DNA from 3 places in the Agarivorans gilvus genome. Region 2 is predicted to be linked to each of the others. Evidence: predicted binding sites of a transcription regulator. Region 2 holds the regulator's gene; each other region holds the start of a gene.

Region 1 (10,720 bases), 760 kb from region 2:
TTGATTTATTTTCGTCATGTAGTATTGGTGAATTCGGTGACAATTATATTTCTACTATGTGACAGTTATATGTCAGGCTATTATTTTTCTAAAAAATCCCACTTTCAAGACATAACAAACTGATTTAAAAGTAAAATTAATTTTAAACAATAAAGCCATCTCGTGAATATGGCTATTGCTGAGTTTGCTGCTCTATATCTGAAGCAAGGGTGTAAGCGATGTAGTACTTGTACACATTAGATACGTAACGCACTGTTTCGCTACCAATAATCCGCCCCGCTGCGATTTCTACATGACCAAACCAACGATTAGGATCAAGCCCCATCTCTTCGGCCAAACGACGCATGCGCTTCATTTTAGTTGGCCCTGCATTATAGGCCGCCCAAATCAGCGCCATCCGTTCGCTATCGTCAATATCGTCTTGGTTAATATAATGAGTACGAAGCCAGTCTAGGTACTTTATTCCCGCCGCAATATTTTGTTCAGGATCGGATAAGTCCTTATAACCCATCTGTTTGGCTGTAGAAGGTAGCAATTGCATAATCCCGCGGGCTCCGCGATGGCTCACTTTGCTATTGTCTAAGCCCGACTCTTGGTAGCCTTGGGCCACAATGGCTAAATAATCAAATGCATATTCACTGGCGTATTTTTTAAAAAACGGAGCATAGAGATTAAAGCGCGCTCGGTCTTCAGAATTAGCCAAGCGTTTAACCCAAGCAGTATGCTCAAAGTAACGGTTAAGCAAAGTATTTCCCAGTAGACTGCCCTGCTTCACTTGTTGATCCACAAAAGCCTGTAAGTTTTTCTGCAACTTAGGGTTGTTTTGCCGCACCGCCCAACCTAGGTTTTGTCCTTCACTGGCACGAATGTGCTTATCAATCCGCAGTTCGGTAAATAACTTGGCCCATAAATGGGCTTTATAGTCATCCACTATGGTGTAATCCACCACCCCAGCATTTACCAACTCCAAAATATCTTCTGACAATAATTTGCTATCGCCCTCGATGATTTTAATGGCTTTAAGTTTATTACGCTTGAACAGCCGATTAATGGCTGCCAAATGCTCGGCATAACTACTACCCGCCATCACGTAGATTTTTTTGCCCGCCATGTCTCGCCAAGAGTTCGGCCGTTGAGTCTCTTTATGGCTAACTAATACTTCGTTTATATCTTGAGCGTTGCCTAAGGCAAAACGCAGTTGTTTTTTGCGCTCTGGAGTGGCAGTTAAAAAAGCCGCGGCAATGTCACCTCGGCCTTCTAGTAAGGCGGGAATAAGCTGGTCAAAGTGAACCGGAATAATCTTCACCTTGGTTTTATTAACGTCTCTGCGGATCCCTTTATTTAAAAATTTCTCGTAGAGATTGAGTAACTCCACTTGGATCCCCAAAGGCTGGCCATTGGCTAAATGAAAATCCGACTTACCATAGGTGACTAAAGCGCGAATGATTTTGCGTTGCTTGATCTCTGCTAAGTCGCCGGTGAAAGGCTCCTTAATATAGAAGGGAAAGTGCAATAAATCGTTACTATTAGGCTGATTTGAGCTTTCACTTGCAGCATAAGCAAACATTGAGCTACTTACCAGCAACCAGCCAAGCAGTAACAAGCGTCCAACAACATTCACTATATTCAACAGCAACAACCCTTTAAAAATCAGTCCTATAGCTAGTATAAGCAGGATCAAAAAAAAAGTAATTGCTTAAAAACAGAGGAAGCGGCTATAGCAAGCTAAGACGCCTGCTGCCTAGCTTCAACTAACAACTTCTTGGGAATGATGAAACTAAAAGTACTGCCCTTACCCTGCTTACTTTTTATCTGAAGCTGGCTGTCGTGGTGCTGCAAAGCATGTTTCACTATCGATAGTCCCAAACCGGCGCCTCCAGTGTCTCTTGAACGGGCCTTATCAACCCGATAGAAACGCTCGGTTAAACGCTGCAAGTGCTTGCGTGCAATACCCGGTCCAGAATCTTTCACGGCAAATACCACTCCGGTGGGAATCACCGATAAGGTCACTTCAATCTCACCGGGTTCATTGCAGTATTTGATGGCATTGCCCAGCAAATTGCCGCAGGCACTACGCAACTGTTCCTGTTCACCCTTTATCAGAATATTTTCTTCAATCTTAAATTTAAAACTCAGTTGCTTGTCCTTGGCCAAGCCAGCAACCTCAGCCTTGAGTTTGTGAACAATCGCTGAAAAATCAACCGGATCTGAGCTATCTTCAACTGAGGCTGATTCAATTTTGGCTAAAGTGAGTAACTGATTCACCAAATTTTCCATGCGACTACTTTGGTCAAGCATGGTGCTACGAGCCTTGCCCCATATCATTGGGTCGACTTCGTCTTGATCTAGCATTTCCAAATAGCCACGCATCACCGTGAGAGGGGTACGCAGTTCATGGCTTACATTTGAAACAAAACGCTTACGCATTTTCTCTAATTTACGCAGTTGGCTGACATCGCGAACCACTAATAACAGTTGTTTCTGACTGTAAGGCATTGCGCGAAATTCTAACCAGATGTCTTTTTCTACTGGGCTAATAATTTCTAAAGGTTGATTAAAACGACCTTTACTGAGGTAATGCACAAAGGCGGGAGTGCGGATTAAGTTGGTTAAATGTTGTCCGGCATCGGCTGGCCACTTTAGGCCTAACAAACTTTGCGCTAACTGATTACACCACAAGATGGCACCATCTTGATTGATCACCACAATCGCATCGGGCAAGGCTTCTGCCCCTAGGCGAAAATACTTCATCAATTGCGCCAATTCACGCTCACGACCTAAGCGACGCTTTAGCATGTTGTAAATACCGTGAAACACCGGCTCCCAACTACCCGCGCCGTGAGGAGGCGACAATTTACGCTGATTATATAACCAATCTAATAGTTTATGTTGTTGGCTATACATCCAAGCAATATGAATAACAGCGGCCAACAAGCAGGCCTCTAAAGCGTATCCGCTCAGCGCACCCAAAACGAATAAAGGCGAGTACGCTAGTGCGACTCGCCAAATTACCCGTTGCCATGAAAAAGGCACAAACATTGGTAATTATTTCATCCTAGTTGAAAAACGGTATCCTGAACCGCGAACAGTTTGTATAAGGCGATCATAACCTTGCAAGCCAATCGCCTTGCGCAGGCGACGAATATGAACATCTACCGTACGGTCTTCGACATACACATTAGTTCCCCACACATTATTAAGCAACTGCTCACGACTATATACTCGCTCGGGATGGGTCATGAAAAAATGCAATAGTTTAAATTCCGTAGGGCCCATATCTAAGGGTTCATTTTCGACGCTTACCCTATGTGATACTGGGTCTAGGCGCAAGCCCTGAACTTCAATCGTCTCTTCTAAAGAGGTGGGCGAAATACGACGGATGACCGCCTTAACTCTGGCCATTAATTCTTTTGGAGAAAAGGGTTTAGTTAAATAATCGTCCGCACCGGCTTCCAAACCTTGAACTTTATCTTCTTCTTCACCCTTGGCGGTCAACATAATCACCGGAATCTGTCGAGTCAGTTCGTGGCGGCGCATGTGCTTAATAATAGAAATTCCACTGCCACCCGGTAACATCCAGTCTAACAAGGCTAAATCAGGGTAAGGTTCGGTGAGCTTAGCTATGGCTTGCTCATAATCAGCCGCTTCAATTGGCTCATATCCATGCTGTTCTAGAACAAAGCATAACATCTCGCGGATCGGTGCTTCATCTTCTACAACAAGTATCTTCCTAGGCATCACTTTTATCTCAATCTAAGAAACTGTGGCAATTATGCGACGTATTAATGACAGATTTATGACAAGCACAGTGTAAATCAAAGGATTAGACAAATACAACGCGAACCAAGCTGGTGCAAAGTTGGGCAGAACCCTTGGGCTTGCACCATAATAGATCAAAACACTTTCATCGACTTAGTCAACTACTGAGTTTTTTGTAAGGTCTAAGCCCATGAAAACAATAACATTTAACCTAATTTAAAGAAAACATAACATGACTATGGCACTGCTCGTGCTTTGCTTTAGCCAAACATATTTCGTTATTTTAGGGGCAGCATGCAGTATTTCGCTCAGCAACTATCAACTACAAAAGGTTACCAAGGTGCTAGTAAGCTCTTGGTATTTACAGACTTAGACGGCACCTTATTAGACCATGATAGCTATAGCTATGAAGCAGCCTTACCTAGCCTCAACCAACTAAAACAGCTGAATGTTCCGATTATATTTAATACCAGTAAAACCTTTATGGAGGTTTTACAACTGCAGAAAAAAATGGGGCTTCAACAACCCTTTGCCATAGAAAACGGCTCTGCTTTATGTATTCCCGCAGAAGGCGAACTGCAAGCCGACGAGCTAAGCCCGCTAAATGTGGGCAAGCAGCGTTGGAAACTTAAAACCTTTGGCCCTAGCTACCCCGATATTTGCCAGCACCTAAGTGTATTGCGCCAACAATATCACTTCCGTTTTCAGGGCTTTAATGACATGAACGTCAGTGAAGTGCAACTAAACACCGGCTTACCTAAATATGATGCGCAGCTGGCTAAACAACGCATGGCCTCAGAGCCCTTATTATGGAATGACAGCGACGACCAGCTAAAAATATTTATTAGTAAATTAGAAGCGCACAACCTAGCGGTAGTAAAAGGAGGGCGTTTTTATCATGTTAAAGCCAAATTCGATAAAGCCGATGCCATGCAATGGTTAAAACAGCTTTATCAGCATCAATATCAGCGTGAGTTTACCACCATTGCCTTAGGCGACAGTGAAAATGATCGTAGCATGCTAGAGCGCGCTGATATTCCGGTGGTGATTCCTCGCAAGCACGATCCAGCGCTGATGATCGACCACCCTAATTCCAGCCTAGCGCCTCATCCAGGCCCTTATGGCTGGCACCAATCGATGCAACAAATTCTACATTCCTTACTAAACGGAGCATAACCATGGCTGATTTTTATCAAAACGGTATTGTGACTACCTTACATAACTTAACCGATCGACCGCTCGAAGAGTTAGAACAGGAGCTGATAGCGTTCTCGAAAGTCCGGCCAATGAGCTTAGTACTGCCGTCCTTATTTTCAGAACTCGAACGGCCAGCCTTAGCTACCATTGTCGCCGAGTTAGCGAAAGTCCCCTACCTCAGTGAAATTATCATTGGTTTAGACTGTGCAACCGAAGAGCAATTTGCCTTTGCCAAAGATTACTTCGCGGAACTACCGCAACACGTTCGTATTCTTTGGAACGACGGCCCTCGCCTACGCGCTTTAGATGCACAACTGGCCGAACACAACTTGGCACCGAAAGAGCCCGGTAAAGGCCGAAATGTTTGGTACTGCTTCGGCTATGCCTTGGCCTCGGGTAAAAGTCAGGCGGTAGGCCTACATGATTGCGACATTATCACCTATGACCGCAGCATGTTAGCCAGATTGATGTACCCGGTAGCAAACCCCTTGTTTAACTACGAGTTTTGTAAAGGTTTTTACGCCCGCCATGCTGATGGCAAACTGAACGGCAGAGTGGCACGACTATTAGTTACGCCGCTGCTAAAAGCCTTGAAAAAAATTGAAGGCTACGATGACTACCTGGAGTATTTAGACAGCTTCCGCTACTCACTAGCCGGCGAATTTTCTATGCAGTTAGACGTGATTAATGATCTACGCATTCCCTCTGACTGGGGATTAGAGATTGGCGTACTATCAGAAATTTACCGTAATCATTCCACCAACCGTATTTGTCAGGTCGACATCGCCGATGTTTACGATCATAAACACCAAGATCTCAGCCCCGACAACCTTGATGCCGGTTTAGCCAAAATGGCCACCGACATCAGTAAAGCGGTGATCCGCAAGTTGGCCACTCAAGGCCACACCTTTAGCCCTGGTAAATTGCGCTCATTAAAAGCCACCTACTTTAGAATGGCGCTGGATTTCATCGATAACTACCACAGCGATGCGCTGATCAACGGCTTGAGCTTAGACCGCCACGCCGAAGAGGATGCGGTTGAGTTGTTCGCCAAAGCAATTACCTCTGCAGGTGAAACGTTCTTGGAATACCCCTCGGCAACACCGTTTATTCCAAGCTGGAACCGAGTACAAAGCGCAGTACCCGATTTCTTAGAGCGCTTATACGAAGCAGTAGAAGCCGATAACTGTTAAAACTTAAATTCAATAAATAAAATGCTGAAGCTTGCCCTATTTAGGCAAGCTTTTTTTTTGCTGATAAATAACCAGCTTCGTACTAGCCCACGCCTACCCAAGCCGCGAAAGCACCATATTGATGCAAGCGCACCAATTAAGAACCAAACAAATCTAATAAATACAATAACAAAACAACAAAAGCCAATAAGCACCAATATAGAGCACCATTTAAATGCAAAGGCATCAATCTTGCTTAAAATCCCGAAAATTCTAAGGGAAATAGAAACCATGCAACTGACACAACAAGAAAAACACTGGCTCCCCATTTTCGGAAATAGTGGCAAACTAGCCATGCGCAAAGCCTGCTGGTTAAACCGCAAACGCCGCTCACAACTTCAACAAACCTTTGAAAGCATCTCCTCCACCCGCGTTAAGCTATTGCAAGGCTGGGCCAACACTCAATGGGACTTCCTACAAGACGCGATGTTTTATCTCGCCACCAAGCCTTTAGAACAACAACCAGAAGTGTTATCGCAGCTACTTAGCCGTAATAACGACTTTTCAGAACTATTTATCGTTAACTTAACTGGTGCAGTCAGTGCCAGCAGTTTTTCACAACACACTGGGCAAACTGTTGTTTGTTCTAAAGCCTTAGAGCAAGGATTAAAACAGCAGTTTTTGCACGGCCCTTATAAAGACCCTCGCACTCTTAGCGTTGGACCTTCTAGTTCCCATTTTCACGACCAAGTCACGCTGATGTTCTACCAACCCTTAGAGGTTGATGGTGAAGTCGTGGGCTGCTTATGCGGTCGAGTGCCAAACGACGTTCTAGGCGACTTAATTCAACGCGAAGCCGGTCATATCTATAGTGAATCCGGCGACAACTACATTTTCATGGTAGAAGCCAAATTTGACTCGAGTATCAAGCCCGGTACCGCCTTGTCGCGTTCTCGCTTTGAAGACAACACCTTCTCACATGGTGAAAATTTAAAATCGGGGATCCACACTAATTGGGGCTCGGTAAAAATCGCCCAGCATACCGAGTTTGAAATTCGCTTTACCGATCCCGCAACCCAAGAATTACACCCAGGTGTAAGAGAGACCATTAAAAACGGACACAACCTTTATATCGACTACCCTGGTTATTCCGATTACCGACATATTCCGGTGATTGGCAAAGGCATTACCTTTCAGCTTCGCGGTTCCTTGGACCGTTGGGGGATGATGTGTGAAGCCGATTTAGAAGAAGTCTACCGTCACCGCTCCTTAAGCCATAAATTAGGCAATAAGTATTTACTTAGCTCTGTTTTTAACATCCTTTTACCATTACTACTTGCCCACCAGCTAGAGCTAAATTTCGCGCAACTGGCCGGATTATTACTAGGATGTTCCGCACTGAGCTTTTTAGCATTTAAGAAATGGGTAACTAAGCCCCTAAGAGAAGGCATTGAAAACATGAGTGGCGTGCTGCAAACCCTTGCCGAAGGTGATGGTGACTTAAAACGCCGCTTAGATGCGAGCCAATTTAAAGCCGATGAAACTGGTGACTTAGGCCGCTGGATAAATAGTTTCATCGATAACCTTGAAGGTGTTATAGGCGGGATTATTTATGCTTCCAACGAAGTGCAACAAGTCAGTAGTTCAATGTTGCGCCGTTGTGGTGTAGTGGATAACTGTACTCAGCAAACCTCTTATTCTATTGATTCATTGCTAAATTTAGCAAAACATCAACAAGCTGAAATTGTTAAAGCCAGTCAATCAGCAGAACACCTGCAACAAGTGATGACAACAATGGTTGAAGATGCCCAAACTGAATACCAGCATGCAGTTAAAAACACCCAAGAAATCAAACAAATTGTTGAAGCATCGGCCAAAAGCGTTAATCAAGTAAACGATGAAATGAAGCAAATTGAAGCCATTGTGAAGCTCATTACCGAAATTACCGATCAAACCAACCTACTGGCACTTAACGCAGCCATTGAAGCAGCCAGAGCAGGAGACCATGGCCGTGGTTTCTCGGTGGTTGCAGACGAAGTGCGTAATCTTGCCACCAAAACTTCCGATGCAGCCAAACATATTGGCGATACCATGGGCAAATTGCGCGAACAAACCGAAACCGCCGTGAATTACATGGAGCAAGGGGTTAAAAACGTCGACCAAAGTTCAGCCTTACTCGATACCGGTAACCGCAGCGAAGCCTTACAACAGGCAGTGGAAAATATGTTTACTACCATCAACCAAATTGCCGGCAATAGTGAACAACACAGCGAAACGGCAGAGCAAGCTCAAGTCACCACTTCATCGCTTGAACTGTCTTCTCAACAATTAACCCGTAGAACCACCTTAGTGAAAAACTCCATCCTGCGTTTACACCAATTGGTAGAGCGTTTTGAGGTCAGTAAAGCGGCGTAACAGGCTAGTTTGTTACTCAACAAGCAACAAGTGATTTGAACACCACTTAAGTATCAGCGCTACACTCAGTAGCGCTTGTACTCCCAAGCCGAGCTAAATCAACCTACGGCTCGCTTAAGCGAGAAGGCGCAAGCGGCCTCCCATCGATGCTAATTAGTCTTGGCGGTACACCGGAAATACACTGGCATCACCGTAGTTTTCAATACGCTTCATATTATTTAAGGTGCTCATATCAGCATCAGAAATAACAAAATCTAAATCCGCATTGTTGGCCATATGTGCGGGGTTGGCGGTTTTAGGCAGTGACAATAAGCCCAGCAGCAAGGTGTAGCGGATGCACAACTGAGGTAATGACACGCCGTATTGTTCTGCCATGGCTAACAGTTGCTGATTTTTAAACAGCTCACCATGGCCCACTGGAGAATAGGCTTCAACCAACATGCCCTTACTTTGAGAGTATTCAATTAAATCACTGGGTACGTTAGTCACATGAGCCAGAATTTAATTCACCATCGGCTTAACTTTGCAGGCACTCAAAATATTATCGATGTCCACCTGTTGAAAGTTTGATAAACCAATAGCGCGGATTTGCCCAGCTTGATAGGCGTCTTCCAAGGCTTGCCATGCCGCTAGATTACCTTCAAAAAAGCGGTCTTCCACGCCGAACTGATCCCAGGGCTGAGGGCTGTGAATAATCAGCAAGTCAATGTAATCCAAGGCCATCCGCTGCAAAGAGCCCTCGATGGCCTGTTTCGCGCCCTCATAACTTTTAAAGTTGGCCGCCAATTTGGTAGTAAGAAACAGCTCTTCACGCGGCACACCACTGGCTCTAAGTCCATTCGCCACCTCAGCTTCATTACCGTAATCCTGCGCCGTATCGATATGCCGAAAACCTGCGGCGCATTCAGTTACTCCTGCGGGTGCCGCAACGCGTTAAGCTCGCCGCGCTCCAAATTGACAACCACAGCGCCACTCGACCATGCCCTTGTTGCCAACACCCCATGCACTGCACAGGCGTGAGTCGAACGAGCTAGCCGAAAGGCGAACAATATAAGGAGAATGGCAGGGCTTAACATGAGGATGAATACATAAAAAAATTAACAGCTTAGCACCACACAAGACGGGAAGGGTTTCGCGCCGTTCAACCTGTCTTAGCCAAACTCGCCTTGGGAAAACGAACAAGGCCTTGGCCCCGCCAGTATCAACACCGTTATTTACTATAGAAAGGAGCATCGGGCTTGTTCAACACCCGAATAAGGTGTCGGCTGCGCGACACTTATTCTTATTTGTTATATTTGTTCTTGATGAAGCATGAAGGTCTCATGTCTACTATCTTTAGTTATATCTGCATACATCAAAACGCTATCGGTTATAAAACTAGAGTTAGCCATGTGTTTTATATACTTCTCAGGTTCATTTCCAGTAAACTCCAAAATTGAGTTGGCAATGTTCCATAAGTTAGCTAGTGTACCCTGCAATTCGCCTGCATTTAGGATAATATCTTCGTTAACTCTATGTATAAAGTCATAATCCTGTTTAGGGCGCAAAACCCGAACATTAAGAAAATCTTGGATATAAGAAATGCTTTGAACTATTTTACGCCCCAAACTTGCACTACGAGTATCTGAGCTTAAATACTCAGCAAGTTTTCTCTGCGTATTTCGAGCTTCTACCAATGCATCAGAATCATCCTGTTCGTCAATATTCACTTTATACGTGCAAAAATCCAAAGTGTTTTTAGGGAAAATTTTCCTATACAGATCATATCTATCAACTATGTGAAAGCTAATGTTACCCTCGGATTCTAGCTCATCGAGAAGCTTATCAAATAGCATTCGATGCATTTGATATTTTTCAAAACTTATAAGCTCAATTTTGGACAGAGTCAGTTTATCTTGCACTGCCTTTTCAGAATAATTCTGGTAAATAAGAAATATCAATGTGCCCATTGAACCAAAGGAAGCAATTGCTGTATAGATACCCGCAAGAAAAGAACCAAAATTCGCCCAATCCTCTTGATTGGAAGAAACAACCTGACCTTTACCTATTTGAAACCAATAAATAACTAATGGTGCAGTTATCGCAATCAATGCAAGACAAACCGACAGTTTTAGACCCGTTTTTAAGTTCACTACGTCAAACTTCCTTATACTCTGGTAATTCGAAAAATATAGACA
Region 2 (10,720 bases):
TTGCAGATGTGCTCCGGTTCATCCCTAACCGATAACCTAGAGCAAGCCGAACAACTCTTGCAAGAGGCTTGTCCTCGCGCCGGTGATTTAGTGCTTTTGCCGGAAAATTTTGCACAATACGGCGGTGGCGAGCAGGCCTACTTAAGCATTGCCGAACCCTTGGGTGAGGGGCCTATTCAGGCCTGGTTAGCCGAGCAAGCGCAACGTTATGGCATTTATCTGGTGGCAGGAAGCGTGCCTATTCAGGCTGAGCAAGTTACTCGCTGTTATACCACTAGCTTGGCATTTTCTCCGCAAGGTGAGCTACTTCAGCATTATCATAAGCTGCATCTGTTTGATGTTGATGTGGCTGACAATGTGGGCAGTTACCGCGAGTCAGACTATTTTGTCGCCGGGCAAAAGCTGGCGTATTTTGATGCTGGGGATGTGCGTATCGGCATGAGCATTTGTTTTGATTTACGCTTCCCCTACCTATTTGGGCTGCTGAGACAACAGGGCTGTGATATTGTATTGCTTCCTGCAGCGTTTACTGCACTAACTGGTGAAGCCCATTGGCAGGCATTATTGCAAGCCAGAGCAATTGAGAACCAATATTACATTGTGGCGGCTAACCAGGCGGGAACGCATGATAATCAACGTAAAACCTGGGGCCATTCAATGATAGTGGATCCATGGGGGCGTTGTTTAGACGAACAAGGCGCTAATTTAGGCGCGGCCAAAGCTGAGTTTAATTCGCAGTTAATACAGCAAGTTAGGGATAGCATGCCGCTGCCGTTGCATCAACAATTACAACTAGGGTGGAGAGAATAATTACTATGCCGTTTGAACAAGTCAGTCAGTCATTGCTGTTGCCAGGAGGCATTGGTGAATCAGAATTGCAGATGGCGCTGACCGAAGTCGCGAAACAGCAAATTGATTATGCGGACCTGTATTTTCAACATAGTCGCCATGAATCATGGGTATTAGAAGACGGCATAGTTAAAGAAGGCAGTTATAACATCGAGCAGGGTTTGGGGGTTCGCGCCATTAGCGGTGAACAAACCGGTTTTGCATACTCTGATGTGATTGATAACCAAGCTTTATTACGCACTTGTCAAGCGGCCAGAGGAATTAGCCCTAATCCAGGGCGAGCCCTAGTGAAGCCTTTCAAAAAAGTCACGGCCGAGCAGTTTTATCAGTCTGACAACCCCTTGGTTAGTCTATCTAACCAGCAAAAAATAGCCTTACTAGAGCGTGCCGATAAGTATGCTCGTAGTTTGGACCCCGCTGTAACTCAAGTGATCGTGAGTTTGAGTGGGGTGTATGAAGAAGTATTGGTCGCTGCCAGTGATGGCACCTTGGCTGCTGATATTCGCCCCTTAATCCGTTTTAACTGTAGCGTATTGGTTGAGCGTAATCAGCGACGAGAGCGCGGCTCTGCCGGCGGTGGCGGACGGCGTAACTACAGTTATTTCTTAGAAGAGGTGAGTGGTCGAGAGCGCGCCATGGGCTTTGTTGATGAAGCGGTGCGCCAGGCTTTAGTTAATCTTGAAGCCATTGATGCTCCGGCGGGCTTAATGCCTGTAGTCTTAGGGGCTGGCTGGCCGGGGTATTATTACATGAAGCGGTTGGGCATGGCTTGGAAGGCGACTTTAACCGTAAGGGCTCTTCTGCCTTTAGCGGCTGCATTGGCCAACAAGTAGCCTCTCAACTTTGTACTGTAGTTGACGATGGCACTCTAGGGCAACGCCGAGGGTCGGTGAATATCGATGATGAAGGCACTCCCGGGCAATACAACGTATTAATCGAAAATGGCGTGCTGAAAGCGTATATGCAAGATAAGCATAATGCCCAATTGATGAATACCCATTCTACCGGTAATGGACGTCGTGAGTCTTACGCGCATTTACCATTACCTCGCATGACCAATACCTACATGTTAGCCGGTGAAAGCGAACCTGAAGAGCTAATTGCCTCGGTGAAAAAAGGCATTTATGCTCCTAACTTTGGTGGTGGTCAAGTGGATATTACTTCAGGCAAATTTGTTTTTTCTGCCTCAGAGGCCTATTTGATTGAGGACGGTAAAATTACAGCGCCGATCAAGGGCGCCACTCTCATTGGTAGTGGCCCAGAGGCGATGCAACAGGTGTCTATGGTGGGCAACGATCTTGCCCTAGACCAAGGTGTTGGGGTGTGTGGCAAGGAAGGTCAAAGTGTTCCTGTTGGGGTGGGGCAACCGAGCTTGAAATTGGAACAATTAACCGTAGGCGGTACCGCCTAAATGAAAAAAGGGGCCTTGGCCCCTTTTTTACTGCGCTTGTTTTAGGTAGTTGATTAACTCTTTATGCGCTTTGCCGATCTGCTCTTGAGCTTGCTCTTTTTTCGCTTGGCGTACCAGTTGTCTAAGTTTTTGTCGTTCCAGCTGAGGATGGGCTTCTATTAAGGCATTGATGGCCTCATCACCTTGGTTAATTAATTGCTCGCGTTGCTTCTCTAGCGCTAGCTGCGCTTGAGCTTGGTAAATATGTTTATTGCGGATCTTATCCAAGCCAGCATTGATGACTTCTTCATTTTCAGTTCGCATCACTTTGCCAATGTAATTCATGTGGCGTCGTGCCGCTTCGCGTTTATCTTTTAAGCGTTTGGCTAGGGCTATCGCCTCGCGTAGCGTTGGACTCATTTCAATGGTTTCAAGCTGAGGGTTGGTTAGCGCAACAAGCTCGGCACCGATTTTTTTTAAACGATCGGCTTCACGCTTGATCTCCGACTTACTGATCCAATCATCGTCCTCATCATAAGGCTGCGGGTTCTTCATTTTTTTACTCTCTAGAGAATTTTTTTACTATCTTACCAGTTCTTGCATATAGTCGCTCGATGAGTTTTGTTATGCTATGGCTACGAAGCAAAATGAAGATCAATGATGAGCCCGGAAAAACAAGTTAGCCAGGAATTAAGCCAATTAAAACAGGCGGTAGAATTTGCATTGGAACAAGCCAAATTGCTTGGTGCCGATCAGTCAGAAGTGTCTATTTCTAAACAAACCGGTATTTGCGTTGCGACCCGTGAGCAACAAGTTGAGACCTTAGAGTTTAATCACGATGGGGCCTTGGGTATCGCTTTGTATAAGGCTAACTGTAAGGGCAGTGCTTCAACTTCTGACTTAAGTCCCGAGGCAATAAAAAATGCGGTGAAGGCGGCTTATGATATTAGCCGCTATACCTCTACTGACATGGCAGCAGGGATAGCAGACCAAGACTTGTTGGCGACAAATATTCCTGACTTAGAGTTGTTTCATCCTCATCCTTTAGAGCCCGATTATTTTATTGATGTGGCGAATCGTTGTGAGCACTTGGCTTTAAGCAATCCCTTAATTAAAGCCAGTGATGGGGCCAATATCAATAGCCATTATGGGGTTAAAGTGTATGGCAATAGTCATGGCTTTTTAGCGGGTTATCCCACTAGCCGCCATAGTATTAGTTGCATGCTGATCGCTGGTGATAAAGAGATGCAGCGTGACTACGCCTATAGCGTGGCACGAGACTTTGCCGATTTAGACAGTATTGAGCAGATCGCATCTAAGGCAGCGAGCAAGACTTTAGGGCGTTTAAATAGCCGAAAAATCTCGACCTGTGAAGTACCAGTGATTTTTGATCAAGACGTGGCCAGCGGCTTGTTTGGCCATTTGGTCGGCGCAATTAGCGGTGGCAACTTGTACCGACGCTCTTCATTTTTACTCGATGGCTTAGGTAAGAAAGTCTTTCCAAGTTGGTTATCGATTTACGAAGACCCATTCGTTAAAAAAGGCTTGTCGAGTACTCCCTTTGATAGCGAAGGCGTGGCACCTAAAGCCAAGCATATTATTGCTGACGGAATATTAGAAACTTATTTACTAACCAGTTATTCGGCGCGTAAGTTAGGCATGCAAAGCACCGGTCACGCCGGCGGCATTCATAATTGGCAAATACAGCATAGTGGTATCAGCCGCGCAGAATTGTTAAAACAAATGGGCACTGGGCTGTTGGTAACTGAACTGATGGGTCAAGGGGTGAATACCGTAACTGGTGATTATTCTCGGGGAGCCGCTGGCTACTGGGTGGAAAACGGCGAAATAGCCTTCCCTGTACATGAGATTACCGTAGCCAGCACTCTGCAAGACATCTATGCCAATATTGTGGCCATTGCCGATGATTACGACAAAGAAAGCACGATTCAGTCTGGCTCGGTACTGATTTCATCCATGAAAATTGCTGGCAGTTAAGCTGCTGCAGTAAAATGGTGCTTGTTTATGCGAGCACCAGTGTTGCCATACCCAAGAACGAAAATAGTCCCATTACATCTGTAACGGTGGTGAGAGCCATCCCGCCAGCGAGTGCCGGGTCGATGTTAAACTTTTTCATTAGCAGGGGAATGCTGGCACCGGCCAAACCTGCCAGCGACATGTTGATAAACATGGCTCCAGCAATTATCACTCCGAGTGTCCAATCGCCTTTCCAAAAAGTCACCACTAAAGCAATGACGCTGGCCCAAATCATGCCGTTTAACATACCAATGGCCGCTTCTTTACCAATTAGCCAGCGTGAGTTGCCTTCGCCAATATGACCCACCGCTAAACCGCGGATCACCAAAGCAAGAGTTTGGTTGCCGGCTATGCCTCCCATGCTGGGTACAATGGTCATTAAAATCGCTAAGGTCGCTAACTGCTCTAGGGTGGATTCGAACATATTGCTAATTGAGGCCGCGATGAGGGCTGCACAGAGGTTGATGCCTAGCCAGAAGGTGCGCCGCTGAGTACTTTTAATGACTGGCGCAAAGGTATCTTCGTCATCATCCATACCAGCCATACCCATCATGCTGTGCTCTGCGTGTTCACGAATAATATCAACCACGTCATCAATGGTGATTCGGCCTAATAAGCGACCTTGTTGGTCAACTACTGGGGCAGAAATCCAGTCGTGGCGCTCAAAGAGTGAAGCCACATCATCTTCGGCCATGGCCACGTCAATGCTTTCAGCACTACTGTCCATCACTTCGCGAACGGTTACGTTGGGGTTAACAGTAAGCAAAGTGGAAAGCGGAATGTCACCTAGCAATAAGTCGTCTTCGTCTACCACATATAAGGCATCGGTGGCTTCAGGTAGTTCACCTCGTAAACGTAAATAACGCAATACCACGTCGATGCTTACATCGGCCCTTAGGGTGATGGTGTCGGTATTCATGATACTGCCGGCAGTATCTTCGGGGTAGGCTAAGGCGGCTTCTACACGATGGCGGTCTTGGCTATCCATCGCTTCTAATACTTCACGATAAACACTGTCTGGCAGGCTACGTAATACGTAGGCAATGTCATCGGTGTCCATGTTTTCGGTGGCGGCGGCTAGGCTTTCTGGGGCCATTAGCTGCAATACCCCTTCCATCACGTCTTCGTTAAGCTCTTCGAGGATTTCACCGTGTTGTTCAGGATCGGTGAGTTGCCAGAGTACTTTACGCCCCGCTGGGGGACTAGATTCTAATAAGAGGGCAACATCACAGGCCGGCATTTGATGAAGTATTCGCCTAACATACACGAACATACCGCTGTCTAGGGCTTGCTGAAGCTCCTGTAGGCGTTTATGTTGGTTAGGGTTTAACTCCATCTCTTCTAGCATAGCGAATCCCTATATATGCGGTAGCAAGCTTTGCTTGCTAAGTGTAGCTTGGGTTTATTGCAATTGGTTTATTCTTCGTCGAAGTTGGCTTCAACTAAGGCTTGCACCGCATCTAAGGCGGCTTCAGCATCGTCTCCTTCGGCAATCAGCGTGAGTGTACTACCCTGAGCACTGGCTAATACCATCAAGCCCAATACGCTGGCAGCCGAGGCGACTTTATCCCCATCCATGATACTTAATTCTGCGCTAAACTGCTGGGCTAACTCCACCAATTTGGTGGCAGGGCGCGCATGTAAACCCAATTTGTTCTTTACGGTAACTTGTCTAGTGAGCTTCAAGGCGATGTTCCAAAGTGCGATGACGACGTTGTACTTTTCTTTTGGAGCTAAAGTGTTCGGCGAGTTTTTCTGCCACATAAACACTGCGATGTTGTCCGCCAGTACAACCAATGGCAACGGTTAGATAGGCGCGATTATTAGCTTCTAAATGAGGCAACCAAGCATCGAGCAACTGACTAATTTGTTCAATATATTCACTGACCAAAGGTTGTGCCGCCAGATAGTCTTTAACCGCCTGATCTAAACCGGTGAGCGGACGGAGTTGTTCTTGCCAATGTGGGTTAGGCAAAAAACGCGCGTCAAACATGTAATCAGCATCGCTAGGCACTCCATTTTTGAAACCAAAGGATTCAAATACCATAATTAGCTGCTGCTGTTTATCGCCGGTAACTCGCGAGCGGATAAGGCTACTCAGCTCGTGAACTGATAGCCGCGAAGTGTCGACTCGTAAATCGGCATTGCTTGAGATGGGCTCAAGCAGTGCGGTTTCAGATTCAATGGCTTCTGCCAATGATACGCCGTTCTGGCTTAAAGGATGCACTCGTCGGGTCTCGCTGTAACGACGAATCAGAGCCTCATCTTTGGCATCTAAAAAGATACTCAGTAAGTTAATGTCGGGACCAGCATTTTTGATCGCCTGAGCGATAGGTGAGGGCTCGTCAGGCAGGTTGCGAATATCGATGCTAATAGCAACCTTCGAATATTTTTGTTTTAAATTGTCGATCAACGACTGCCACAACAATACTGGAAGGTTGTCGACGCAATAATATCCGAGATCTTCTAACACTCTTAAGGCAACAGTTTTTCCTGAACCGGAGCGTCCACTAACGATGATCAGTTCCATGAGGGCCCCTAATTAAGCTTAGAGTATTAGGCTACCATGATGTTGTATAGCTCGTCATCACTTTGTGCGCAGCGAAGTTGTTTACATATTTGTTTATCGTTAAGTTTTTCAGCAACTTGAGACAGGGTGTTGAGGTGTTGCTGACACTGGTCTTCGGGAACCAATAAGGCGAAGATTAAATCGACGGGTTGATTATCGATGGAGTCAAAGCTGATTGCAGGATCGCAGCGTAAGAAAACCGCAGTGGCTTGGTGTTCACTAGCAATTCGCCCATGGGGAATCGCAATACCTTGGCCAATACCGGTGCTGCCCATTTTTTCTCTGTTTAACAAGCTCTCAAAAATACTCTGAGCAGTCATGTCTAATTGACTGGCTGCCAGTTCGCTAATGATTTCAAGGGCGCGTTTTTTTGAGGAACATTGAACTGCACGTTGCGTGCAGTTCAAATTTAGTACTTTATTTAGTTGCATTAGGGTGACTAGTGTTTAGTGAGTTTTTCTTTGTGTTTGATAACCTGGCGATCAAGTTTGTCGATCAGGCTATCAATGGCGGCGTACATGTCGGTGTGTTCTGAAGTGGCAAACACTTCTCCACCATTTAAATGCAGGGTGGCTTCAGCAATCTGATTCAGTTTCTCCACATTTAAGATGACATGAACATTGTTTATTTGTTCGAATCGTCGGGTTAGTTTGGCAAATTTAGTGTGGACATACTCTTTTAAAGACTCAGTTATTTCTACGTGGTGTCCGGTAAGATTAATTTGCATAGATTTCGTCCCCTGTTATTGGCCTTAGATAAGGCTTTTTCGTTGGTTAGAAGGTGGAATTGCTAACGACTCTCGGTATTTAGCAATGGTACGTCTTGCCACCTTGATCCCCTGATCTGCCAAAATATCAGCAATTTTGCTGTCGCTAAGCGGTTTGTTGCTGTTTTCGGCAGCTACCAGTTTTTTAATTAGTGCCCTAATTGCGGTAGAAGAGCATTCGCCGCCGCCATCAGTGGTGACGTGGCTAGAAAAGAAGTATTTCAATTCAAAAATACCACGAGGCGTATGCATAAATTTCTGAGTGGTAACCCGAGAAATCGTAGATTCATGCATTTCTACAGCTTCTGCGACATCGTTCAATACCATTGGTTTCATTGCTTCTTCGCCGTACTCAAAAAAGGCTTGTTGGTGATGAACAATGCAGTTGGATACTTTTAATAAGGTTTCGTTACGGCTCTCAATGCTTTTGATAAACCATTTGGCTTCTTGCAAATGGCTGCGAATAAATTGAGTATCGTTGGCGTTGGTTGAGGTTTTACTGAGCGAGGCGTAGTGAGAATTGACGCGTAATTTAGGCATCGCATCAGGATTTAGTTCAACTACCCATCGCCCTTGGCGCTTAATCACTGATACATCCGGAATCACATATTGTGCTTGGTTGGGTTCAACCGCATTACCTGGGCGTGGTTCTAGAGTATGAATCAAACGCATTACTTCGCGTAATTGATCTTCTTTCAATTTGGTTTTACGCGACAATAAACGAAAGTCGCGATTAGCCAAGACATCAATATGATTGGTTACGATGTCTTTGGCTTCTTTTAGCCAAGGGGTATCTTCGGCAAAGCGGCCTAATTGAATCATTAAGCACTCTTGAAGAGAGCGAGCGCCAATGCCTACAGGGTCGAAGTGTTGAACACGTTTTAATACCGCTTCAATTTCATCAAGCTCGACGTCTAAATCGTTAGTTTCACTGGCACGTAAGCCTTCCAACAATTGTTCACAATCTTGGGTTAGGTAGCCGGATTCATCAATCGCATCAATAATGGCTAGCGCAATCGCTTGGTCAACCTCACTAAATGGGGTGAGTTGCATCTGCCATATTAAGTGGTCTTGCAAGGATTCTACGGTTTCACCTTGAAACAGCATATCGCTGTCTTCACTCACACCGCTACTGCCTGAGCTGGATGGCCCTGAACTGGCACTGTAAATATCGTCCCATGTGGAATCAACGGGTAAGTCATCAGAAACAGTGTCTTGGTTAATCGCATCGCCTGCTTCTAACTGGCTATTATCCACTTCGTTGTTTACACTGTTATCATTAGTTTTGTCATTAAGGGATTGAGCTTCATTAGCATCGTTGTCACTGGCGTGTGACTCATCCGCTTCGAGCAGGGGGTTGCTTTCCAGCGCCTCCTGAATTTCTTGCTGCAAATCCAGTGTTGAAAGCTGGAGTAAGCGAATCGCCTGTTGTAACTGAGGGGTCATGGTCAATTGCTGACCAAGACGCAACTGCAAAGATGCTTTCATTAACTGCCGCTGTTCCTTCTTCTTATTGTATTGTGTTTTTTTACTTGCACTTTAACTATAGCTTGAATTGTTCACCGAGATAAACTCGTTTCACGTGTTCATTTTCAAGTATTTCTTCAGGTTTCCCCGAGGCTATCAATTCGCCTTGGCTAACGATATAGGCATGTTCACAAACATCGAGAGTTTCTCTCACATTGTGATCGGTGATCAATACTCCAAGACCACGATCACGCAGGTGTTCAATAATCTTTTTTATATCGATAACAGAAATAGGATCCACGCCAGCAAAGGGTTCGTCAAGCAAAATAAACTTTGGAGCGGCGGCTAGAGCACGAGCAATTTCAACCCGGCGGCGTTCCCCACCAGACAGGCTCATGCCAAGATTTTTTCGAATGTGACCAATATGGAATTCCTCTAACAGGTCGTCCAAGGCCACTTGCTGTTGTTGTTTATCGAGATCTTTACGAGTTTCTAAGACCGCGAGTATATTTTTTTCCACAGACAAACGTCTAAATATGGAGGCTTCTTGAGGCAGGTAGCCAATCCCTTTTCGGGCACGGCTGTGCATGGCGGTGCTGGATAAGTCATCATCATCGATTAAAATCCGGCCATGATCTCGGGGAACCAAGCCCACGACCATGTAAAAGGTAGTGGTCTTACCTGCACCATTGGGGCCGAGCAAACCAACAATTTTACCGGTTTCAACGTTGAGACTTACGTCTTTTACTACCTTGCGACCCTTGTAGCTTTTGGCTAGGTTTTCAGCAATCAATGTACTCATCGTTACTGTTGTTCCTGTGGCGCAATTTCGTTGAGTTGTTGCGGTAAGAAAATGGTGGTGACGCGACTGTTTTCATCACCCTGTGCCACCATTTCTTGTTTATCGATGCTGTATTTGATCATGCTGCCTTTAACTAAGCTCTCTTCTTGTTTGAGTTGAGCGTTGTTGCTCAGTGTTAAGGTTTGCGTTTTAAGGTCGTAACGAACCTCGTTGGCTTCGGCTTCAATCGGCTTACCGCTGTCGAGCATTTGGTAGAAGGTAGCGGGCTGCCCTTTGGCGATCATCACTTCGCTGCCTTTCTCTTCACTACCGATTACGCTCAGCTCGTCGGCGCGCATTTTGATTGAACCTTGGGTGACAACTACGTTGGTATAAAAGGTAACCCGGTTTTCTTTAATGTTGACTTCTTGGCGGTCTGCATCAACGATAATTTGCTGATTAAAATCGTCTTCTAATGCCGATGTTGCCCAAGAGAATATAAGTAAGCTGGCACTGAGCGCTAACTTACTGCTGTGGGTTATGGTAAACCGCTTCAATATCATTTAATAACGTCACTATTTCGTTGGCTAAATCGCCGTTCATACCTACCCCATACAGTTCGTAAGACGGACCATATACGGTGACCGGTTGATCGCTGCTCATGGTTTCTGATTGCAGGTCGATATCCAATTTTTCGGTAATTAAATCGCGTATGTATTCGCCGCGACTTAAGTTTTTAATTACTACATTGTCATTTAGGGTGACTAATTGCTGCTGCTGTACTGTAGCCTGATCGGCATCAATTTGCCATACAGGTTGGTGAGGAGCGGGATACACCAGAATCTTAGGTTTAGTAAATTC
Region 3 (10,720 bases), 400 kb from region 2:
TTTAACTGGTCTTCGAAGGTTTGCGGTTTTGGGGGTAACAGGCCGGTTAAGTTAAAGGCTTCTCGCTCTTCGTAGCTAAAGGCGGTGCTCTTGTTAAGGGTTCTGTCGTTCAATAATGCCGTACCAGAAATAGAAACCGGGCGAAAATCATTACCCTCTTCATCTTTCCAGCGTAAATACTTACCAATGGCCATGGTGTCCTCCGAGACAAGGCGTAATACAATTTGCGAAAGTTAAATAATAAATGATCACGTGGACTCTGTACCCTATTTAGTGAAAAAACTGTGGAATTTAGAGACCTTAAAGTAGAACGTCCCAACAAAATGAAAAATTTTGATGGGACGCAATTACATTGATAATCCAGACCAAGACGGCAGCTATTCTGCCGCTAGGTTCTTAGCTAGTTTATCTAGCGATAAAACTATTCATGAGCAGTAGGTTCTACTTTAACCGCATCACTCCCGCCATTACGTTCGCGCTTACTGAATAGGCGTTCGACGATGACGAAGAAGATAGGAATAAAGAAAATACCCAAGAAAGTCGAGCTCATCATCCCACCGAGTACCCCGGTACCAATGGCATTCTGACTCCCCGAGCCAACACCATTACTGATAGCTAGCGGAACCACGCCTAAGCCAAAGGCCAGTGAAGTCATCAAAATCGGACGTAAACGAACCCGAACCGCATGCAGTGTTGCTTCCGCTAAGCCAGCACCTTGCTCGTAGAACTCTTTAGCAAACTCCACAATCAAAATCGCGTTCTTAGTGGCTAGTCCCACTGTGGTTAATAGACCTACTTGGAAGAATACGTCGTTGGGCAAGCCGCGACCATTCATCGCCAACAAGGCACCAATCACCCCAAGCGGAACCACCAATATCACCGAAAATGGCACCGACCAGCTCTCGTATAGCGCAGCAAGCACTAGGAATACCACCAAGATAGACAAGGCATATAAAGCAGGTGCTTGGTTACCCGATAGGCGCTCTTCATAAGAAAGACCGTTCCACTCTACGCCAAAGCCAGGGGGAGTTTGTCTACCAACGCCTCGATGTCATCCATCGCCTCACCAGTGCTGTAACCGGGAGCGGTACTACCTTGAATATTCACCGCCGAAAGACCATTAAAACGCTCTAAGCGAGGTGAGCCAAAAGCCCAAGTTCCGGTAGAGAACGCCGAGAAAGGTACCATTTCACCTTTATCGTTGCGCACGTACCAAGAATCTAAATCCTCTGGCTGCATGCGATATTCGGTATCACCTTGAACATAAACTTTTTTGACTCGACCTCGATCAATAAAGTCGTTCACGTAAGAGCCACCCCAAGCGGTACCTAACACACTATTTACCGCATCAATGCTAACCCCTAAAGCGCGCAACTTGGCATGATCAACATGGATTTGGTACATCGGTGCATCTTCTTGCCCGTTAGGCCGTACACCAACCAAATTCGGGTTTTGCGCGGCCAAACCTAACAGTTTATTCCGTGCTTCAATCAGCTTATCATGGCCTTGACCGTTTCTATCTTGCAGATAAAGGTCAAAACCGTTAGCAGTACCTAATTCAATTACCGCAGGTGGCACGAAGGCAAATACCAGGGCTTCTTTGAGTTGAGAGAACATGCCCATGGCTCGCCCCGCCACCGATTGCACATCTTGGCCTGCGCCTTGACGAACCGACCAATCCTTCATGCTAACGAAGGCTATCCCCATATTTTGGCCACTACCGGCAAAACTGAAGCCCGCGACTGAGAACACAGAGTTAACATTGTCCGCCTCTTCCTCAAGGAAAAAGTCGGTCACTTTGTCTAACACTTTAATGGTGCTCTCTTGGGTGGAGTTGGTAGGCAAAATAGCCTGAGTAAACAAAATACCTTGGTCTTCATCGGGTAAGAAGGCGGTAGGCATGCGCATGAAAATCCAAGCCACAGCAACTGCTAGCGCAATATAAAGCAGCATCACACGGCCAGCCCGCTTAATCATCGATGCCACCCCAGCTTCGTAACGCGAGGTCATTTTATCGAAGCTACGGTTAAACCAGCCAAAAAAGCCGGTATCAACGGCATGATGACCTTTGGCAATCGGTTTAAGCATGGTGGCACACAAGGCAGGAGTAAGAATAATCGCCACTAATACCGACAGGGCCATAGCCGACACGATGGTAATCGAGAATTGACGATAAATAACCCCAGTTGAACCCGACATAAAGGCCATCGGCACAAATACCGCGGACAGAGTCAGACCAATCCCCACCAAGGCACTGGTGATTTGGTCCATCGACTTCTTGGTCGCTTCAATTGGGCTTAAGCCCTCCTCTGACATCACCCGTTCAACGTTTTCCACCACCACAATGGCGTCATCAACCAACAAACCAATGGCCAGTACCATAGCGAACATGGTCAAGGTATTAATTGAAAATCCGGTAGCCGACAGAATGGCAAAAGTACCCAGTAATACCACCGGAACCGCAATCGTTGGAATCAAGGTGGCGCGGAAGTTTTGCAAGAACAGGTACATGATAACAAATACCAACACCACCGCTTCTAACAAGGTATGCACCACGCCTTCAATCGATTTTTCCACAAAGGGAGTAGTATCGTAGGGATAAACCACATCCAAACCTTGAGGAAAGAAAGGCTTTAACTCTTCAATTCTAGCTCGTACCAGCTCAGCTGTTTCAAGAGCATTAGCCCCTGTAGCTAGTTTAATCGCCAAACCTGAAGCAGGTTTGCCATTATAAAACGACTCAACCGCGTAGCTTTCAGAGCCCAACTCCACCCGTGCAACATCCCCAAGGAACACTTTAGCGCCAGAGGTATCGGCTTTAACAATAATTTGCCGAAACTCTTCCGCCGTTTGCAAGCGACTCTGCGCGGTCACCGTAGCGTTTAACTGCTGACCGGCCACCGACGGCGCGCCACCTAATTGCCCCGCAGATACTTGAGCATTCTGCTCTCGAATCGAAGCAATAATATCTTGGCTAGTTAGGTTATATTGAGTCAATTTAAGAGGGTCGAGCCAAATACGCATCGCATATTGGGCACCAAATAACTGAATTTCCCCTACCCCTGCTACCCGGCTAATCGGGTCTTGAACGTTTGAACCCACATAGTCAGAGATGTCGCTCTTCGCTAAAGAGCCATCTTGGGAGACGAAGCCTAATACCATCAAAAAGCCGGAGCTAGATTTAGCCACTTTTACGCCTTGGGCCTGTACCTCTTGCGGTAACAGAGGCATGGCTAATTGCAACTTATTTTGCACCTGAACCTGAGCAATGTCGGGGTCGGCCTCGGCGTTAAAGGTCAAGGTTAGCTGAGCATTACCAAAACTGTCACTGGTGGCGGAAATATAACGAAGATGGTCAATCCCGGTCATACGTTGCTCAATCACCTGAGTCACCGTATCTTCCATGGTTTTTGCCGAAGCACCAGGATACGAAGCACTAATCACAACAGTTGGCGGAGCAATACTAGGATATTGCGAGACCGGAAGTTTCAAAATAGAAAGCACCCCGGCCAACATAACGATAATCGCGATCACCCAAGCAAAAATAGGGCGATCGATAAAGAAACGAGCCATAACTTTACCCTACTTTACTGTTCATCTGATTTCATTTCACTGAGCGGCTTGGCCTCCACCGCAGCACCAGGACGGATCTTTTGTAAACCTTCTACGATTAGCTGGTCGCCCACAGCTAAGCCACTGGTGATACGCCACTGATGGTCAATCACTTCAGCAGTAGTCACCACTTTAGATTCCACTTTATTATCTTGCCCCACCACCATGGCAACAGCCTCGCCTTTGGTATTACGAGTAATGGCTTTCTGAGGAACCAAAATGGCTTTTGGATCGGTGCCAGCATTGAGTACTGCTCGCACATACATGCCGGGCAATAGAATGCCGTCAGGATTGGGGAACTCCGCGCGTAAGGTTACCGAACCGGTATTTTCGTCAACACTCACTTCAGAAAAACGCAACGAACCAGAATGAGGATAAACAGTACCATCTTCTAAGATCAAGTTTACGTCGGCATTGTCGGCCGCTTGCAAATCACCTTGCTTAAGTTTGGCTTTGAGACGCAATAGCTGGGCGCTGGATTGCGCAATATCCACGTTAATTGGGTCAAGTTGTTGGATGGTAGCTAAAGTCTGGCTTTGATTAGCAGTCACTAAGGCACCTGCGGTAACACTCGACTTACCTATACGTCCGGAAATCGGCGCCTGTACCTGAGTATATTCAAGATTGATTTTAGCCGTATTAATGGCGGCTTTAGCCACCGTAACATTGGCTAAAGCCACTTTATAAGCAGCGTCAGCTTCATCGAATTCCTGTTCACTAATAGCATTAGTTTTTAATAGTGCTTGATAACGGTCGGCCGTTGCTTTTGCCGAAACTAAACTGGCATTGGCGCGGGCAAGCTCGGCTTCAGCGCTGGCTAAAGCGGCTTTATAGGTAGACGAATCAATTTTATATAGAGATTGCCCTTGTTCCACCTCGGCACCTTCAACAAAGCTACGCTCGGTAATAATGCCCGATACTTGTGGGCGAACTTCTGCCTCAAGAAAGGCTTTGCTACGCCCAGGCAGTTCGACTTGAATCGCCTGTGCTTGCGCTTTAACTTCCATCACCCCACTTCGGTGCTGGTTGCAGCGGGTTGACCACTCGCTTGCTCTTCTCCGCAAGCCGTTATCCATAATGCTACACTTAACACTGAGGCAATCTTAACTATCTGCCGCATAAAAACTCCTAATCAGGCTATCATCCCAAATGCCCGCCAACATCAAACAATAATGATGAGGCTATCTGCTGGAAGCGAAATTTACATAAAAAGAATCAGCACTTATCTCATAACTCAGCCTCAGCAGCAAGGCCGAGTTAAAGCTCAGTTAAAAACCAAAAATAAATGCAAACAAGAAGTGTTCAATAAATTATGAAGAATAACAACCGCAGTAGCGATAACTTACGCTTCTTTACATTCAGCAATGTGTGCCATTTGCCAATGGCTATTTGCTTGTTAACCCCTCGCTACGCCGAGACGCTAATATCAATAATAATACTAGCGCTTAGCCACTACTTTCTATTATCTTCTACTCCCCAAACAACAAGCTGTACACCTAACCGAGAGAGAGAAGGCTCTTGCTACCCGCTATCGACAACATAACACTAAGCTCAAGCCATTTTGAAATAAAACGTAAGTTTCTAATAAAGCTGGGCAAGGCGCTGCATAAATACGGTACGCCAGCCTTTCGTTTAGAATCGCACTTACAAAAAGTGGCAGAGACATTAGATATTGAAGGGTATTTTCTAATTACTCCTACCACTATGACCTTTGTATTGCGCTCCCCCGATGATACCCAAGAATACAATTATGTGATGCGAATGAAGCCGGGTGAAATAGACTTAGGCATGTTGGCTCGCACCAACCAACTGGTTAAGCAACTTACCCAACAAGAGCTCAGTCTGCAACAAGCTACCGAACAACTAAACGTATTAATTGAAGAAAAGTCTCCCTATTCAACTTGGCTCACCCTATTAGCCTTTGCCATCACTGGTGGTGCCTTTGCCATGTTAATGTCAGCCAATTGGAGCAGCATTATCTGTGCTACCTTGCTGAGCGGCATCTCCTTTTATTTAGCCTATCGCGCAGAATATTCAAAAGGAATTAGCGAAGCCTTAGAACCAGTAGCCGCTTTACTGTGTTCTTTTTGCACCGTAGCGCTGGCTCAGTTCATTCCCAATATAAATATTCCCTTGGTGATCCTATCCGCCATTATTGTCTTTATTCCTGGCTTATCACTCACCCTGGGGCTAAGCGAATTGGCCGCGCGCGAGTTAATATCCGGTACTGCAAGAATCATGGATGGCATTATGGTGCTGTTCAAACTGTACTTTGGCGCAGTGTTAGGTATGGCTTTTGGTGCGCTAATCTGGGGTCATTTGAGTATTCAAAGCGGCTTGGTGAGTGACTGGTGGGTAAAATGGCTGGGAGTGATTTTACTCACCCTTGGGCTCAGCGTGATTTTCAAAGTAAGAGCCAAAGATATCCCTTGGGGTGTACTGTCTGGCGTGATTGCCTATGCCGCCGCCTACGTTGGCAGCTTTCACTTAGGCGAAGCTCTTGGCCCCTTTATTGGTGCATTTGTGGTGGGTGTCTATGCCAACTTATTTGCAAAATTCACTCAATCTCCGGCCTCGGTAGTACTGTTGCAAGGGATTGTATTGTTAGTACCTGGCAGTAAAGCTTATATCAGTTTGAATTTCTTGGTACTTGGCGAGTCAATGGTAAGCATTCCGAATATCGGCTCGCAAACCTTCTTGATTTTCATGTCGATTGTCGCGGGAATACTGTTTGCTAACGTGGCTGTGCCACAACGCAGCTCTTTATAGAAAAAAGCGCTTAAGCTCGCACAAACTTAAGCGCTAGGAAAATTATCGAGGATAAAACTGCTACAAACTAGACCAAATGGCAGAAAAACGGTTCCCCGATAGCACCCTAAAATTGGAACGGTTTATAAAAACACAAAGGAACAACAAACTTACTCGGCAACCTCGCTATTTTCGCTATCTTCAGGCATACCCGAAATTTCAAGGTTCATGAATTCTGTTTGGCTGAGTAATCCGTCTTTATCGGTATCTAACTCAGCCCACACTTCAGTAAGAATGGGCAGTTGCGCTGCTTCTTCTTGACTGACAAATGCATCTTGGTTGCTATCTAATTGCTCAAACACTTCACTATTAGCAGAAGCGAGACTGGCAACAAATAGTGCTAACATTGGAAAGCTATACTTCAACTTCATAACAAACTCCTTGATTTACTTCAGCATCATCGACCGTGTTATCACGGGCTTAACCACATATAGCAAGCACTGTTCCAACTTATAAATCACCTTAAATAACATACAGTTAAGTTAAAACAAAGTAATCAGAAAGCCATTTGCGTCGCTTATCGGCGACAGTCAAGGTAGCTTAAATACCCAAACGCCATAATCACCTGCTTTCACGCTGTCGCCATTTAACGTCACCCTCTAGACTCAAAAAATAAAGCTTTATATTTCAGCTCATTAGAACAAAAATGCTAGCTAGGCTTGGGAGTGCTAAACTGGCTAAACAGCGTTAAAGAAAGGACTTCTTATGTTTAAGCAAAATCTACTTAGCTTAGCTTTGCTAGTTAGCCACTCGGTATTCGCCACTAGCCAAGTTGCTGACCAATTTGCTCCTGAGCAAGCTTCCGGTCACCGAAACAAAGCTGAAGTTATTGCCCATAAATTCATGGTCTCCGCCGCCAACCCCTTGGCGGTAGAAGCTGGTTATGAAGTATTAAAAGCCGGCGGCAGCGCGGTTGATGCAATGATAACCGTCCAAACCGTACTCGGCTTGGTTGAACCGCAGTCTTCGGGAATTGGCGGCGGCGCTTTTGTGGTTTACTTCGATGCCCAAAGCCAACAAATTACCAGTTTCGATGGCCGTGAAATGGCCCCAGCCAAAGTCAAACCAGAACTCTTTCTCGACAACCAAGGGCAGCCTCTGCGCTTTTATGATGCGGTCGTCGGTGGCCGCTCCGTTGGCAGCCCCGGCGTGGTAGCCTTATTTGAACACTTACATCAACGATACGGCAAACAGGCTTGGCCAAGCTTATTTGAACCAGCAATAGAATTAGCCCAGCAAGGCTTTCATGTCAGCCCTCGGCTGGCTCAGTTAATTGCAGGAGACGAGCAACGCTTGGGCCGATTCCCGGCCACCCGTAATTACTTCTTTGATGAGCAAGGGCGAGCTCTACAAGCGGGTGATTTACTTAAAAATCCAGACTATGCCGATAGCTTAAAAATAATCGCCGAGCAAGGCGCCAAAGGCTTTTATCAAGGCCCCATTGCTAGCGCTATTGTCGATGCCGTGCAGTGGCAAAACGATAATCCAGGCCTGTTGACACTGGAAGATCTGGCGAATTACCAGGTAAAACAGCGTCCCGTTGTGTGTAGCCCCTATCTGCAATATTCGATATGCGGAATGGGGCCGCCAAGTTCCGGGGCGAGTACGCTAGGGCAAATTATGGGTATCGCAGCCCACTTTCCTCTGTCCAAATGGGGACCAAACAGTCCACATAGTTGGCGCGTTATTGGTGATGCGTCTAGGCTCGCTTTTGCCGACCGAGGTAGGTATTTAGCCGACAGCGATTATGTAGAGGTACCACTAAAGCAGCTGCTAGCACCGGATTACCTTAAAGCAAGAGCGAAACTATTAGACACTCAACGCGCCTTGGAAACAGTCAGTGCGGGAGAACTGACTCTGAGTGCTTATCGCAGCGATGATCAAAGCATTGAACTTCCCTCTACCAGCCACATTAGTATTGTAGACGCCCAAGGCAATGTATTATCGATGACCAGTAGCGTGGAAAATGCTTTTGGCTCACGGGTCTTTGTTAAAGGTTTTCTACTCAATAACCAGCTGACTGATTTTTCCTTTGTTCCTGAAAAAGACGGTCTAGCCGTGGCCAACCGAGTAGCAGCCGGAAAACGGCCTCGCTCGTCGATGTCTCCCACCATTGTGCTAGAAAACCAGCAACCGATTATTGCCATTGGCTCGCCCGGTGGTAGCAACATTATTGGTTACGTTGCGCAAGCGCTAATTAGCCACCTCAGCTGGAATATGAGCTTGCAGCAAGCCGTAGAACAGCCTCATTTAAATAATCGCTTCGGTACCTATGAACTGGAAGCCAATAGCAGCGCCATAGAAATGCAAGCGGCTTTAAAGGCCATGGGCTATCAGACCAAAGTAAAACAGATGACCTCGGGACTACAGGGCATTCGAATTTATCCAGATAAACTAGTAGGAGCTGCAGATCCACGCCGCGAGGGAATAGCGAAAGGTGATTAAGGGATATATCACCCAGCAGTAATAAATAAGGCCACTACTGTGGCCTTATTTAAACTCACTTGCTTAGATGATTCGATGCTCATCTAACATTGCCTGACGGGCTTTTTTCTTTTCTTCGAGCAGGGCCATTTTAGCTTTGCGCTTATCGCAAGGCTCAGGGCAATCACAGACCTTTTCAATGCCCAGTGAAGCAATCCCACCACAGCTACCGCTAATGGTTTTCTTTTGAAAAATGTAACCTACCGCCATCGCTGCAATAACTACGAGGAAAAACACAAAGCTGACAACAAAATAAGCCATTACAGACTCCTTAACTGTTTGTTATTGGGCAACGAAGGGTTCAAAAGCAGCACTAATATGCTCAACAAACTGCTCACCCTGCTTTTCAATAATATACACCGCTAGCTGCTGTTTTTCAGCAAAAGCCATAGCCGCTTCTACTCCCATCACGGTAAATGCGGTCGCGTAAGCATCGGCCATCATGCTGGTATCGGTAATCACCGTAACCGAGACAATGTGGTTGGCGATAGGCATGCCAGTGCTAGCATCAATAGTATGCGAATAACGAATACCATCTTGTTCAAAATAATTACGATAATCTCCGGAGGTAGCTATGCCTCTGTCCCCTGGAGTAATAATCTTTTGCACCGCGCGCTGTTGTGCTAAGGGTTTTTCCACCGCAATCCGCCAAGCGCTTGCGTTGTCATTATGCCCTTTTAAGCGCAGCTCTCCGCCAATGTCCACCATGTAGTTAGCAAAGCCCTGTTGTTCCAACAAAGCGGCTACTCGGTCCACTCCATGGCCCTTGGCTATCGCCGACAAATCAATATACAGCTCGGGAATATCCTTGCTTAGTTCATCACCTTGCAAATGCAAATTGTGATAACCCACCTTAGCCCGAGTTGCCTCTAACAGCTGCTGGTCTGGGCGCTTCTCAACCCGTCCATCAGGACCAAAGCCCCATAAGTTAACCAGTGGCCCTACGGTTATATCAAAAGCACCTTGGCTATCTTCAGAAAGCTGCAAGGCGGCTTCGATAACTTGCTTAAGGTGAGGTGATAGTTTAAACGCTTGAGCTTCTCGATATTGATTAAAACGCGACAGTTCAGAGTCGGGAATGTAAGTCGACATTTCCTGATTAACTTGCCGTAATAAGTGATCAATATCGGATTGAAGCGCTTCACCATCGGGTAACTTAGCCTGCGGCTCAACTAACTTAATTTGATAATAAGTGCCCATGGTTCGCCCTTCAATTTGCAGGGTATACAAATCGTTTTGCTCACTACAGCCACTAACAAAAAAGGCTAGCCCAAGCAGGGCTAGCCAATAATACTTCACTAAACTCACTGCTTAGCCACCAAAGTCATCGAGAAGAATGTTTTCGTCTTCCACACCTAAATCTTTAAGCATGTTAATTACAGCGGCATTCATCACCGGTGGACCACACATGTAGTACTCACAGTCTTCTGGAGCATCGTGATCTTTGAGATAGTTTTCATACAGTACGTTATGAATAAAGCCAGTTTTACCTTCCCAATCATCACCAGGCTGGGGATCAGAAAGCGCAACGTGCCATTCAAAGTTATCATTTTCGCGCGCTAGCATGTCAAAATCTTCTTCATAGAAGATCTCACGACGAGAGCGAGCACCGTACCAGAAGCTAATCTTACGCTTAGACTTCAAACGCTTAAGCTGATCAAAGATATGCGAGCGCATAGGTGCCATGCCCGCACCACCACCAATAAAGACCATCTCAGCATCAGTATCTTTAGCAAAGAATTCACCGAAGGGGCCAGAAATAGTAACCTTATCACCTGCTTTCAGGTTAAAGATGAACGAAGACATTTTACCGCAA

The links. The regulator sigma-54, encoded in region 2, starts transcription at its own class of promoters, with help from an activator protein. The targets are predictions, from matches to a motif close to GTTGGCACGNNNNTNGNNT.
Region 1: AR383_RS05505 (HAD-IIB family hydrolase) is a predicted target of sigma-54. The motif match lies at 3,997-4,015, and genes of this name have one in related genera.
Region 3: AR383_RS07155 (EF-hand domain-containing protein) is a predicted target of sigma-54. The motif match lies at 6,852-6,870, and genes of this name have one in related genera.

The regions. Positions count from the first base shown of each region.
Region 1 is NZ_CP013021.1:1,167,011-1,177,730, forward strand. It holds gene AR383_RS05490 (MltF family protein) at 173-1,621, opposite strand; gene phoR (phosphate regulon sensor histidine kinase PhoR) at 1,726-3,039, opposite strand; gene phoB (phosphate regulon transcriptional regulator PhoB) at 3,046-3,738, opposite strand; gene AR383_RS05505 (HAD-IIB family hydrolase) at 4,054-4,935, shown strand; gene AR383_RS05510 (glycosyltransferase family protein) at 4,938-6,149, shown strand; gene AR383_RS05520 (methyl-accepting chemotaxis protein) at 6,420-8,543, shown strand; partial or broken gene AR383_RS22570 (aldo/keto reductase family protein) at 8,697-9,431, opposite strand; gene AR383_RS05535 (hypothetical protein) at 9,833-10,675, opposite strand.
Region 2 is NZ_CP013021.1:1,926,027-1,936,746, reverse strand. It holds gene AR383_RS09070 (carbon-nitrogen hydrolase family protein) at 1-810, shown strand, start outside; partial or broken gene tldD (metalloprotease TldD) at 816-2,260, shown strand; gene yjgA (ribosome biogenesis factor YjgA) at 2,288-2,794, opposite strand; gene pmbA (metalloprotease PmbA) at 2,897-4,237, shown strand; gene mgtE (magnesium transporter) at 4,263-5,624, opposite strand; gene AR383_RS09045 (HPr family phosphocarrier protein) at 5,693-5,962, opposite strand; gene rapZ (RNase adapter RapZ) at 5,949-6,806, opposite strand; gene ptsN (PTS IIA-like nitrogen regulatory protein PtsN) at 6,833-7,276, opposite strand; gene hpf (ribosome hibernation promoting factor) at 7,285-7,572, opposite strand; gene AR383_RS09025 (RNA polymerase factor sigma-54) at 7,597-9,099, opposite strand; gene lptB (LPS export ABC transporter ATP-binding protein) at 9,155-9,880, opposite strand; gene lptA (lipopolysaccharide transport periplasmic protein LptA) at 9,883-10,422, opposite strand; gene lptC (LPS export ABC transporter periplasmic protein LptC) at 10,385-10,720, opposite strand, start outside.
Region 3 is NZ_CP013021.1:1,521,797-1,532,516, forward strand. It holds gene AR383_RS07135 (NAD-dependent malic enzyme) at 1-194, opposite strand, end outside; partial or broken gene AR383_RS07140 (efflux RND transporter permease subunit) at 422-3,573, opposite strand; partial or broken gene AR383_RS07145 (efflux RND transporter periplasmic adaptor subunit) at 3,588-4,732, opposite strand; gene AR383_RS07150 (threonine/serine exporter family protein) at 5,131-6,381, shown strand; gene AR383_RS07155 (EF-hand domain-containing protein) at 6,531-6,791, opposite strand; gene ggt (gamma-glutamyltransferase) at 7,126-8,865, shown strand; gene nqrM ((Na+)-NQR maturation NqrM) at 8,929-9,165, opposite strand; gene AR383_RS07170 (FAD:protein FMN transferase) at 9,187-10,203, opposite strand; gene nqrF (NADH:ubiquinone reductase (Na(+)-transporting) subunit F) at 10,216-10,720, opposite strand, start outside.